One region of the Zhengella sedimenti genome, then DNA from elsewhere that is predicted to be linked to it. Evidence: predicted binding sites of a transcription regulator. Region 1 holds the regulator's gene; each other region holds the start of a gene.
The links. Region 1 encodes LexA, which represses DNA repair genes until DNA is damaged. Its sites were predicted from a motif close to TGTTCNNNNTGTGTTCNG; they were not measured.
Positions count from the first base shown of each region.

Region 1 (3,924 bases):
CCCTGACCACCACCGGCAAGGTTCAGAAGAACCGCTTTGCCGACTACTTCAAGAGGACCTGACCGGATGGATTTGCAACTCAAGGGACGCACGGCGCTGGTAACAGGCGCGAGCGCCGGCATCGGCGCGGGCATCGTGGAAGTCCTGGCACGCGAAGGCGCTGTCGTTGTTGCGACAGCACGGCGCGCGGATCTTCTGGAGGCGCTGGCCGAAAAGGTGGCTGCCGCCGGCCATGGGCGGCTCGTCCTGATCCCCGGCGACATAACGGACAAGGACGATGTCGCGCGCATTGCCCGCGAAGCCCAGGAGGCGGTCGGCCCGATCCAGATCCTCGTCAATTGCGCGGGCGGGTCGAGGCCCTTGCCGATCGATGCCCCGGATGAAGACTGGGACGAGGCTTTCGCGCTCAACTTCACCGCGGTGCGGCGGATGACACAGGAATTGTTGCCGGCCATGCGTGCCGCCCGCTGGGGCCGCATCATCAACCTGAGCGGCACCATGGAACCGCGCAGCGTCAATGCTGCAAGCGCGGCAAAGGCAGCGGTTCATCTCTGGGCAAAGGGGCTGGCCTGCGACATCGCCAGGGAAGGCATCACCGTCAACACCATCCCGCCGGGCCGCATTGTGAGCGAGCAGATCTTGAACAGGCTGCATCCGACCGAGGAAGCGCGGCAGAGCTTCATCGAGAGGAACATTCCGATCGGATATTTCGGCAAACCGGAGGATATCGGAAACCTGGTCGCCTTTCTCGCCTCGCCGCTGGCCGGCTACATCACCGGCAATGTGATCCCGGTCGATGGCGGGATGCACAATTTCGCGCATTGATCCGACCGGACCGCTCCCGGTCTCCGGACCACCCCTCCCGAAAGCGGAACGTCCGGCATCTTGCCAGAGGGTGCCGGGACCATTCCCTCACAGAGGATGGGAACGCCGCGCGAGGCAAGGCGTTCCCGGTCGTCAGTAGCGGCGGATCAGTCCTACAAGACGGCCCTGCACCTTGACGCGGTGGGGCGGGAAGATCCGTGTCTCGAAGGACGGGTTGGCCGCTTCGAGCGCAATCGAGGCGCCCTTGCGGCGGAAGCGCTTCAACGTCGCTTCCTCCTCGTCCACCAGGGCGACGACGATGTCACCGGGATTGGCGGTCTGACCGTTGCGGATGATCACCGTGTCACCGTCGAAGATGCCGGCCTCGATCATGGAATCGCCGCGTACCTCAAGCGCATAGTGCTCGCCGCCGCCCAGCATGTCCGGCGGAACGGCAATGGTGTGGGTCTGGTGCTGGATCGCGTCGATCGGCACGCCTGCGGCAATGCGCCCCATCACGGGGATGGCGATCGATTGCGCCGCATCGCCTTCGGGCGTTGCCGGTCTTGCCGCGGCCGGTTGCCCCCGGCCACCCTCGATGACGCTTGGCGAGAATCCGCGCGTCTGCGGTCCGTTCGCCATGGCCTCGGGAAGACGGATCACCTCCAGCGCGCGCGCCCGGTTGGGCAGGCGGCGGATGAAGCCCCGTTCCTCCAGCGCCGTGATCAGGCGGTGAATGCCCGATTTCGAAGCCAGGTCCAGCGCATCCTTCATCTCGTCGAAGGATGGCGGAATGCCCGTCTCCTTCAGCCGCTGATGGATGAAGAGCAGAAGTTCATGCTGTTTGCGGGTGAGCACAGGCCACCTCCAGACGAGTCGCAATACAAAACCGGAACAAACATATCTGTTCCCGTCCTGTTCCGCAAGGGGCTGCCCATCCGGTCCCGAAAAGGACGGTCCGGGGCAAGGTGTCAGGTGTCCGGATTGCGCAGGATGAGGCAGGGAACCGCAACGCCTTTTGCCGCTTGCGGGGCAGCGATGGGCCGGATCACGAGGCAATTGGCCCCGGCGAGGGTGGAAAGCATGGAGGAATCCTGGCGCTCGAAAGGCGTGACGCCGAGCCCGCCCGTGCCATCGCCCGCGCAGACCGCGCGCACATGATCCTGCCGGTCGCCATTGGCCTTCATCGGCACGGTCAGCCGGGCCATGCGGATGTCGTGGACGTGACGGGCGCCGCACATCGCGGTGATCAGCGGCAGCAGGAACAGATGGGCACAGACCAGGCTGGAGACAGGATTTCCCGGCAGGCCGAGCACGCGCGTTTCGCCGAAGCGGCCGACCATGAGGGGCTTGCCGGGCCGCATGGCGATCTTCCAGAAATCGAGGTCCATGCCCATGTCGGTCAGGACCGACTGGACGAGATCGTGATCGCCGACGGAAGCGCCGCCCAAGGTGACGATGATGTCGGCGCCGGCATCGCGCGCGCGGCCGACCGCGGCGGCTATGACGGCGCGGTCGTCGCGGGCAATCCCCAGGTCGATGACCGCGGCGCCGGCCTCGGCGGCCAGGGCCGCAACGCCGAAGGAATTGGATGCAATGATCTGGTCCGGGCCGGGCAGGGTGCCGGGCGGCACGAGTTCGTCACCGGTCGCCAGGATCGCCACCAGGGGCCTGCGCGCGACCGGCAGGCGGTCGTGATTGGCTGCCGCGGCCAGCGACAGCGCCGCGGCGTCCAGCTTTCGTCCGGCCTTCAGGATCGTACCGCCCTGGCGGAAGTCCAGGCCTTCGACGCGGATGTTGCGGCCTTCCGGCTCTGACTGTCCGGCGCGGATGCGGCCGCCGCCAAGGACCGTCACGTCTTCCTGGAGGATGACGGTGTCGGCGCCGGGCGGAACCGGTGCGCCGGTGAAGATGCGGACGCATTCGCCAGCACCGACCTTGCCGGAGAAGCGGTGGCCGGCGGCGGATTCGCCGATCACGTCCAGTTCGGCCGGCACGGTGGCGATGTCGGCTGCCCGCACGGCATAACCGTCCATGGCGGAAGCGGGGAACGGCGGCTGTGTTCTGCGCGCGGCCAGGTCCTCGGCCAGGTAGCGGCCTGCCGCGTCGGCGATGTGCACGTCCTGCGTGCCCAGCAGTCCGGCGCCTTCAAGCAGCCGGGACAGCGCCTCTGCGACGGGAAGCAATGCCATGTTCTCTTTCCTCAGTCCTCTGCGCGCCAATGGCCCGATTTTCCGCCCTGTTTCTCGATCAGGCGGATATCGGTGAGCACCATGCCGCGGTCCACGGCCTTGGCCATGTCGTAGATCGTCAGGCAAGCCACCGAGACAGCAGAAAGCGCTTCCATTTCCACACCGGTCTGGCCGTTGACGCGCGCCAGGGCGCGTACGCGAAGGCCGGGCAGGGCGTCGTCAGGCTCGATGTCGACAGTCACCTTTGTCAGCAGCAATGGATGACACAGCGGCACCAGTTCGTGCGTCTTCTTGGCGGCCATGATGCCGGCGATGCGCGCGGTGGCAATCACGTCGCCCTTCTTGGCATTGCCCGCCAGGATCATGGCGAGCGTTCCGGCATTCATTCGCACCGCGCCTTCCGCAACGGCCGTGCGGGTGGTCGCGGCCTTGTCGCCGACATCGACCATGTGGGCTTCGCCAGAATCGGCGATATGCGTGAGACGGTCAGCCATGGCTCAGCCCACAGCCCGGCGGGCGGTGCCGCCCTCGAGCAGGGCGCGGGTTGCGGCCGTCACATCGTCCTGGCGCATCAGGCTTTCGCCCACCAGGAAGGTCGTCACGCCGCAGCCGGCAAGCCGCGTGCAATCGTCATGGGTGAAGATGCCGCTCTCGCCGACGAGCAGGCGGTCGTCCGGCGCCATCGCGGCCAGGCGCTCGGTCGTCGCGAGGCTGACCTCGAAGGTGCGCAGATTGCGGTTGTTCACCCCGAGCAGGCGGGAGGAGAGGGTCAGCGCGCGCTCCATTTCGGCCTCGTCATGGACCTCGATGAGCGCATCCATGCCCGCTTCGAAAGCCGTCTCTTCAAGGGCGCGGGCCTCGCCGTCGGAAAGGCTTGCCATGATGATGAGGATGCAGTCGGCGCCCCATGACCGGGCTTCCCAGACCT
Region 1 covers NZ_JBKFFP010000004.1:365,807-369,730, reverse strand. The annotation lists gene ACLB6G_RS13725 (class I adenylate-forming enzyme family protein) at 1-62, shown strand, start outside; gene ACLB6G_RS13720 (SDR family NAD(P)-dependent oxidoreductase) at 67-825, shown strand; gene lexA (transcriptional repressor LexA) at 958-1,662, opposite strand; gene ACLB6G_RS13710 (molybdopterin molybdotransferase MoeA) at 1,776-2,996, opposite strand; gene moaC (cyclic pyranopterin monophosphate synthase MoaC) at 3,008-3,490, opposite strand; gene trpC (indole-3-glycerol phosphate synthase TrpC) at 3,494-3,924, opposite strand, start outside.

Region 2 (3,924 bases), on a different contig from region 1:
TCTCGGCCGCAAGTTCGGGCGGTTCTATCCGTCGCAGGAACGCGCGCGAATCGAGGTCGAGCAATGGCTGTTCTGGCAGGTCGGAGGCCTCGGGCCGATGTGCGGCCAGGCGCACCATTTCCGGGGCTACGCGCCCGAACAAGTGCCCTATGCCATCGAGCGCTACACCAACGAGGTCAACCGGCTTTACGGCGTGATGAACCGGCGCCTCGCCGACCGCGATTTCCTCGCCGGCGACTATTCCATCGCCGACATGGCCTGCATCGGCTGGGTGAAGCCCTACAAGCGGCAGGGACAGGACCTGAACGACTTCCCGAATGTCAAACGCTGGTTCGAGTCCATGATGGCGCGCCCGGCGGTCGAGCGCGGCATCAGGGCAGGCGAGGAGAAGCGGCTTTCCATCAACGAAATGACGAAGGACCGCGACGCCTGGAAGCTGCTCTTCACGCAAAAGGCGCGCTGAGCGCGCCGGGACCTCGCGCTCAGCGCTTCGTCCAGGTCTGCGTCTTGCAGAAGATCTTGAGCGCGCAGCCCTTCAGCTTCATCGAAGCGCCGGCGACCGTGGCCGAGCCGGAATAGGTCTTGTCATCGGCCGGATCGGTGATCGTGCCGGAATAGTCCCCGCCTGAACCGGACATCTTGCCGATGCGTTTGCCGCTGTGTTTTCCGCTCTTCAGCGTGATGCAATAGGCGCCGCCGCAGGGTGCGATTGCAGCGGTCTCGCCGCTTTGGGTGCGCCAGTTGCCCTCGATGGGATCGGCCATGGCCGTCACGGCCGTCATCGCCAGCATCGCGGCGGCAAGTGTAAGCATGCGCGTCATGTCATTCCTCCCGTGTCAGCCTCGTCGGGCACGTGTGCAAATTACAGCCAAGCCCGGTCCACAGGCAATCGGCCGGCGCGTGACGCTGCGTGAGGCGCGGGACGGGCGGTCTTGCGGTCTCCGCAGGACGGGAAAAACGGGTGCCGGCACCATCAGGCCGACTGTCTTGACCGCGATGTGCCTTGTTGCCGTGGTCAACGAATCCTTGATTTCCCGGAACGGCATTTTAGACGGATTTTGATCGAAAGCCCGCTTTGCCGCGGGTTCCGATGCTTAACGGAAACTGAGGTTTACGCCTTGTTTTCATTTTGTTTGTTTCAAATTAAGCACAAGTTTTTACGGCGGATTCAAGGCTCTGCGGCATCCTGAAAACCATGAAGCGCGGCCCTGGAATGAGGTAAGGCAACGGGTCGCGAACAGGGACACAGGGGATTGGAAAATGGCACGTTTTGACATGCACGAAGCCGGCGCCGGCGCCATGGATGCAACGACCCAGGCCGACATCCTTTTCGAGATGGGAATGATGTACGCCACCGGCCGCGACTGCGAGATGGACCTGGTTGCCGCCCACAAGTGGTTCAACATCGCCGCGATCAAGGGTTCGGCCCGCGCCGCCGCGCTGCGCTCCGAAATGGCCGGCCAGATGTCGAAGGCCGAACTCGCCCGCGCCCTGCGCGAGGCCCGCGAATGGATGACGATGCACTGATCGCCGGGCAGACAAGTTTCCAAGCCCCGCACCGCAAGAACGGGGTGGAACCGCCAGAAGGCGGAAACGGCCGGCCGGCAATACAAGAAGAAGAGGGCCTTCGCCATGCGAAGGACCCGGCCACGGACCGGCACTGCGAACGCGTATTTTCGGCGTGGGGACGCTCGGGGGACGCGCTTGGCAGGTGAAAGTGAGCCGCGACCGGCAGGGGACAGCCGGCGCGGCTCTTTTCTTTCCGGGCACCCAGTCGAGGCGCTCCGGCGTCAGTCCTGTTCCTCGAACCGCACAAGCACGGTGCCGTCCGTCACTTGCGCGCCCTGGGCCGCCACCTCCGCGATCACGCCGTCATGGGGCGCTGCGATGGTGTGCTCCATCTTCATGGCTTCCAGCACCAGCAGGGGCTGGCCCTTCGTCACAGTCGCGCCTGCCTCCACGTTCACCAGCTTGACCAGTCCGGGCATGGGCGCTGTCAGCCTGTCGGCACCGCCGCCGTCGCCGGCATCGGCGAACGGATCGCGCAGCGAGAAATCGATGGCATGACCGCCAGCGAACACCGTGACATGGCCGGGCCAGTGCACTGCCGACCGCGTGCCGAGCGGCAGCGTGACCGGCGGATGATCGCCCACAGAAACCCTGGCCGAGCGGCCGTCCGCCGGCGTCACCCGCGCCGGGATCGTCTCCTCGCCCCGCTTCAGTTCGACCGTGATGGACAGCGGATGGAAATGGCTGAATCCGGCCAGCGCGTCCCACGGATCACTGCCGGCCGCCGGCTTGAGCCCGGAAGCGGCAAGCGCGGCTTCCGCCACCATGGGCGCCGATGCGTCCGGTTGCGCTACGAGGCTCGCCTGGTCGCGCTCGATCAGCCCGGTGTCCACGTCCCCGGCGGCAAAGCCGGAATGGCGGGCAAGGGCGGCCAGGAAGCCGGTATTGGCGATCGAGCCGGCCACCTGGGTGGCCTCCAGCGCCTCTGCGAGCCCGTTGAGCGCGGCCGCCCGGTCGCTGCCTTGCACGATCAGCTTGGCGATCATCGGATCGTAGAACGGGCTGATGGAATCGCCCTGTTCAACACCGCTGTCGATGCGCACCAGCCCGCCCTTGACCGTAGCCGGGAAGGCGAGGTGATGCAGCGTGCCGATGGCCGGCAGGAAGCCGCGCGCCGGGTCCTCGGCATAGACGCGCGCCTCGAAGGCATGGCCGCAGAGCGCGATCTCGTCCTGGCGGCGGGGCAGCGGTTCGCCGGCGGCCACCCGCAATTGCCACTCGACGAGGTCCACGCCGGTGATGCATTCGGTCACCGGATGCTCCACCTGCAGGCGTGTGTTCATTTCCATGAACCAGAAGCCGTCGGGACGCAGCCCTTCCGAGCCGTCGACGATGAACTCGATCGTCCCCGCGCCGCGATAGTCGATGGCCTTGGCCGCCTTCACGGCGGCCTCTGTCATCGCCGCGCGCATCTCTTCGGTCATGCCGGGGGCAGGGGCTTCCTCGATCACCTTCTGGTGGCGGCGTTGCAGGGAGCAGTCGCGCTCGAACAGGTGGACGACATTGCCGTGGCTGTCGCCGAAGACCTGCACCTCGATATGGCGCGGCTTCTCGATGTATTTCTCCACCAGGACCCGGTCGTCGCCGAAGGCGGCCTTGGACTCGCGCCGCGCCGCCGACAGCGCGTCCTTGAAGTCCTCCGGCCGGTCCACCTTGCGCATGCCCTTGCCGCCGCCGCCGGCCGCCGCCTTGATGAGCACGGGATAGCCGATCTCGCTCGCCTTGGTTGCCAGCACCACCAGTTCCTGCGCATCACCGTGATAGCCCGGCACGACCGGCACGCCGGCCTTTTCCATCAGCCGCTTGGCGGCGTCCTTCAGGCCCATGGCGCGGATGGATGCCGCCGAGGGGCCGATGAAGACGAGGCCTGCCGCTTCCACCTTCTCCACGAAGCCGGGATTCTCGGACAGGAAGCCGTAGCCCGGATGGATGGCCTGCGCGCCCGTCGCCTGTGCCGCCGCGATGATGCGCTCGGCGACCAGATAGCTTTCCGCCGCTGCCGCCGGGCCGATAGGCACCGCTTCGTCGGCCATGCGCACATGCAGGGCACTGCTGTCGGCGTCGGAATGGACCGCGACGGTGGCGATGCCCATGCGCCGCGCGGTCCTGATGATGCGGCAGGCGATCTCGCCGCGATTGGCGATGAGGATCTTGGTGAACATGGATTATTTCTCCTCCATGGCAGCGCGATGCAGCGCTGCCGAATCATCATCGAAACAGCAGAAGGTGATGTGTTCGGGCAAGGCGTTCCGGGTCAGCCAGCCCTTTGCCTCGCGCATGGCGATGCGCGCCGCCTCGGCCTTCGGATAGCCATAGACACCGGTGGAAATGGCCGGGAAGGCGATCGTTCTCAGC
Region 2 covers NZ_JBKFFP010000002.1:351,724-355,647, reverse strand. The annotation lists gene ACLB6G_RS07410 (glutathione S-transferase family protein) at 1-463, shown strand, start outside; gene ACLB6G_RS07405 (DUF2147 domain-containing protein) at 483-821, opposite strand; gene ACLB6G_RS07400 (sel1 repeat family protein) at 1,261-1,527, shown strand; gene ACLB6G_RS07395 (acetyl/propionyl/methylcrotonyl-CoA carboxylase subunit alpha) at 1,791-3,731, opposite strand; gene ACLB6G_RS07390 (O-acetyl-ADP-ribose deacetylase) at 3,735-3,924, opposite strand, start outside.
Region 2: a site for LexA is predicted at 1,120-1,137, ahead of ACLB6G_RS07400 (sel1 repeat family protein). Genes of this name have one in related genera too.

Region 3 (3,924 bases), on a different contig from region 1:
TCGGGACTGGCAAGCAGGCGGACGGGCCGTGGCGCACATGGTACATGGGCGTGGGGCGCATGGGCGGCGATATCGGGCTTGAGCGCGAGGCTGCCTGCCATGTCCGGAACGGGGGTGAGCAGGACGGCGCGTTCGGGGCAATGGCTTTCCCTGAGGCCTGGCGTCATCAGCACCTGCGGGCCGAAGCGGGCGGCGGCGCGTTCGGCAAAGGCGGCGACAGCCTCCCCGCTGTCCACGGGATCGCCAGCCAGATCGCGCTGGCTTTTCCCGAAGGGCGCGGATGCGAGGACCGACAGGCGCAGGATCTCGAAGCCGCAGCCGGCATCGAGCGTTCCGTCGAGAGCGGCAAGGCGCTCGCGAAACAGGTCGCGAATGGCACGCGGCTCGCGCAATGGCCGCGCCGTGCCGACGGCCAGACGCTTCACCGCGCCGTCGGTGCGCCAGAGCGCCAGTTCCAGCCGCCGGGCGCCCTGGCCGCGTTCCTCCAGCGCCGGTTTCAGCGCACGGGCAAGGCCCTGCGCGATTTCCTCGACATGCTCGGCCAGCATGACCGGTTCGGCCAGCCGGCGTTCGGCGGAAAGGTCGGCCAGGGGCATGAGGGGCGAGACGGTTTCGCCGGTCCTGCCCAATGCCGCATCGAGACGGGCAATGACAGCCGGGCCGAAACGGCGGGCAATGGCGGCGCGCGGCTGGGCGGCCAGGCGGCCGACGGTGGAAAGGCCGACGGCGCGCAGGCCGGTCTCGGCCTTCGGTTCAAGGCGCAAGGCCGAAAGGGGCAGGGGCGACAGGAAAGCTTCTTCCGCGCCGGGGGCGATCATGGCGCCGGGCCGCAGCCGGGCAGCGGCAAAGGCACAGCCGGGCGTCGCAGCCAGGCCGGCCTGAACCGCAAGCCCGAGCGCGCGGGCGCGGGCAACCGCATCCAGCATGAGGGCTTCCTCTCCGCCGAACAGATGGGCGCAGCCGGCAATGTCCAGGAACAGGCCATCGCTGCCGTCCAGCCCGGCCAGTGGCGTATAGCGTGTCGCCCACTGTGCCAGATGCTTCAGGAAACGGGTGTCGGCTGCCGGATCGGCCGGCAGGACCTCGATTTCCGGATGCATGGCCCGTGCGGCCGCGAGGCCAATACCGGGCGCAAGGCCCAGACCGGAGGCCTTTTCGCAGCAGGCTGAAAGGCGCTGCGTATTGGCCACGGTTTCGGCCAGCACCAGCGGCGGGCGTTCAGCCGCGCCGGCGGGCGGACGGGTCCGCCAGGTCCGGCCGAGGCGCATGGCCAGTATCCGGTCGGTGGGCAGACAGGGAAACCACAGCGCCAGGATGCGCCGGGCGGCGGACGGGCTGCCGTTCCGCCGATCCGTCGGGCCGCAGGACAAATCGCTGTTCATCACGGTTCCACTCCAGTGTCAGGTCACGGGTTTCGCTGGCACCCTTGTCGACGGTCAGGCGAAAGGCGGGATTGCCGATCGTGCCATCGAGCGTGACGCCAAAGGCGCTTGCCGGGGCAGAGGGCGCGGCGCGCACCAGAAGCCGCAGCAGGGCCGCCCCCGCTTCCGGACGGGCCGCCTGACGCAGCAGGATGACCGGCCGGCCCGCATGGCGGGCGCGCATGTGCAGGCGGCGTGTGGCGCTCAGGTCGCAGGCGGCAGGGTTGCCGCGCATTTCAAGGATCACGGCGCAAAGTCCGGGCAGCGGCGCCGCCTCGCCGGCGATCCACAGGAGGTCGGCAAGGCGGGGGACTTCGGCCAGAAGAAGACGATGCGGCTCCAGCCCGACCAGACCGGCCAGCCCCGGCGCCCAGGGCATGCCGGCCTCGGCCATGGCCTGGCGTGTCGTCGCCCAGAGCAGCGGCGCCTGCGCCGCGGCGGTCTTGCGCTCACGATGGGCCCGCAGGGCGAGGCCCAGCGCCAGCGCGCCCGCCGCGCCCGCGTCACGCGTTTCCGGCGCGATCACCTCGCTGAGGGCCGCCAGCGGCAGGCCTCCGCCGAGCAACCGGTCGACGCGCCCGTCGCCCGTCGAAACCCGCAGGGCGCGGGTGTGGCGCAAGCCTTCCACCGGGCGGCCATGGGCGCGCAGGAATGTGGCGGCCGCTTCATCCCGTCCGCCATGGTCCGGCGAAACGCGGCTTTCGGCTGCCGCCGGCCCCGGCTGGAGACGGGGCGTGGCGTCCTCGATGGCCGCGATCCGCTGGCGCAGATCACGCAAAAGCTCCTCCGTCACGGCACGGGTGGCCATGGCGCTTGTCCTTTCATGAGGCCCTGCTGCGGACCCAGGCAATGAGCGAGCGCTCTTCCGGCCCGCATATGCAGTGCCAGGTAAACCGCCGCTGTTCATGTTCCTGTTATGTTCTTATGGATTCCAGAGCCGGCGGGATGAGTCAAGCGGGCAGGAAAAGATTCTTGTTTCCGTTCCGGCAGGCCCGCCAGGCGGAATGGGCGCAATGTCCTTCAAACCCGCGGGAAAAACGCCTATATGGGCCCGACAGGAAAAAGTGATGGCCCGTATTTACGCAACCCGCAACTGGCAGACAGCCGCCGCGCCGACGCTCGCCGAGATCGAGCTGATGGCAATGGAGGCCTATGCGCATCTTCCCGGCCAATTCCGGGCGCTGACCGGCGAGATCGTCATCCAGGTGGCCGATTTTCCCGAGGAGGAAATCCTCGACGCGCTGGCGCTGGAAACACCGTTCGACCTGCTCGGCCTGTTCGAGGGCCGCGGCATAGCCGACCGCTGGAATCCGCAGACCGGCGAGGGCCCGAACCGCATCACGCTCTACCGGCGCGCCATTCTCGACTATTGGGCGGAAAGCGACGAGATGCTGGGTGACATCGTCACCCACGTGCTGATCCACGAGATCGGCCATCATTTCGGCCTGTCGGACGACGACATGGCGCGAATCGAGGAACAGGCCGGCTGACCGCCCTTCCCGGCGTCCGTCCTTCGCGTGGGTGAACCCTTCATTAACCATGTTGCCGGAGCATCGGCAGGCAGGGGAAACCTCTTTTCCCTTCCCGGCGTTGAGCGGCCGGGACATGAAGGGATCAAGGGACGAAAGGGAGTGCCATGCACAAGCCGACCCTGCTTATCGTGGAAGACGACGCGTGGCTTGCCATGGATGCCGCCACACAGGCCGAGGCGGCCGGCTATGCCGTCATCCTGGCACAAAGCGTCGCCGAGGCGCAGCGCATCCTGCTGCTCGAGGACGTGGACGGGGCGATTCTCGATTTCAACCTGCCCGACGGCGTGGTGACACCGGTAGCCCATGCGCTGCGCACAGCCGGCCTGCCTTTCTTCGTCGTGTCGGGCGCCAGCCTCGACGCCATCGAAGAGAGCGGGCTGGACAATCCGCCGCTGCTGGCCAAGCCGGTCGACTACCTCAAGGCCATGGCCCTGCTGATGCGCTCCGACGAGGCGCCCGTCCGCAAGCCGCGGCTGGCCGGCTGAGCCGGATCCGCCTTACGGGCAGACCCCGCGCGCGTCGATATAGCGTGCCGACACCCAGCCGCGCGGGCTTGGCCGGCCCCAATAGGGATTGGTGCAGTCACCTGACATGCAGGCCACCTGATACCAGTTGCCGCTGCGGTCCCACACGGACACTTCATCGCCGGCATAGAGTTCGCCGATCTGACGGTAGCGCGATCCCGGACCGGTGCGCACCGCGAGAAAGCCGGTGCCTCGGTCGTGGTCATATTGCGAGATCGGACGCACACCCACCACATAGCCGGTACAATCGCCCGCCGACGCCGGAACGGCCGGCAGGGCCGTTCCCATCGCCACGGCAACCACTGCGAGGAACTTGCGCACCATGTCTCGTCTCCTTTTCTGCATCCTGCGGTCCTTGATTGAAGATGCCAGTGGACGCGGCGGTGCGCGTTGACCGGCATCAAGCGGCGCCGCACAGATCGCGAATCACCTGCTCGAACACGGACA
Region 3 covers NZ_JBKFFP010000001.1:502,648-506,571, forward strand. The annotation lists gene ACLB6G_RS02535 (Y-family DNA polymerase) at 1-1,268, opposite strand, end outside; gene ACLB6G_RS02540 (hypothetical protein) at 1,219-2,229, opposite strand; gene ACLB6G_RS02545 (metallopeptidase family protein) at 2,489-2,911, shown strand; gene ACLB6G_RS02550 (response regulator) at 3,058-3,438, shown strand; gene ACLB6G_RS02555 (SH3 domain-containing protein) at 3,451-3,801, opposite strand; gene ACLB6G_RS02560 (amidohydrolase) at 3,878-3,924, opposite strand, start outside.
Region 3: a site for LexA is predicted at 2,328-2,345, ahead of ACLB6G_RS02545 (metallopeptidase family protein). Genes of this name have one in related genera too.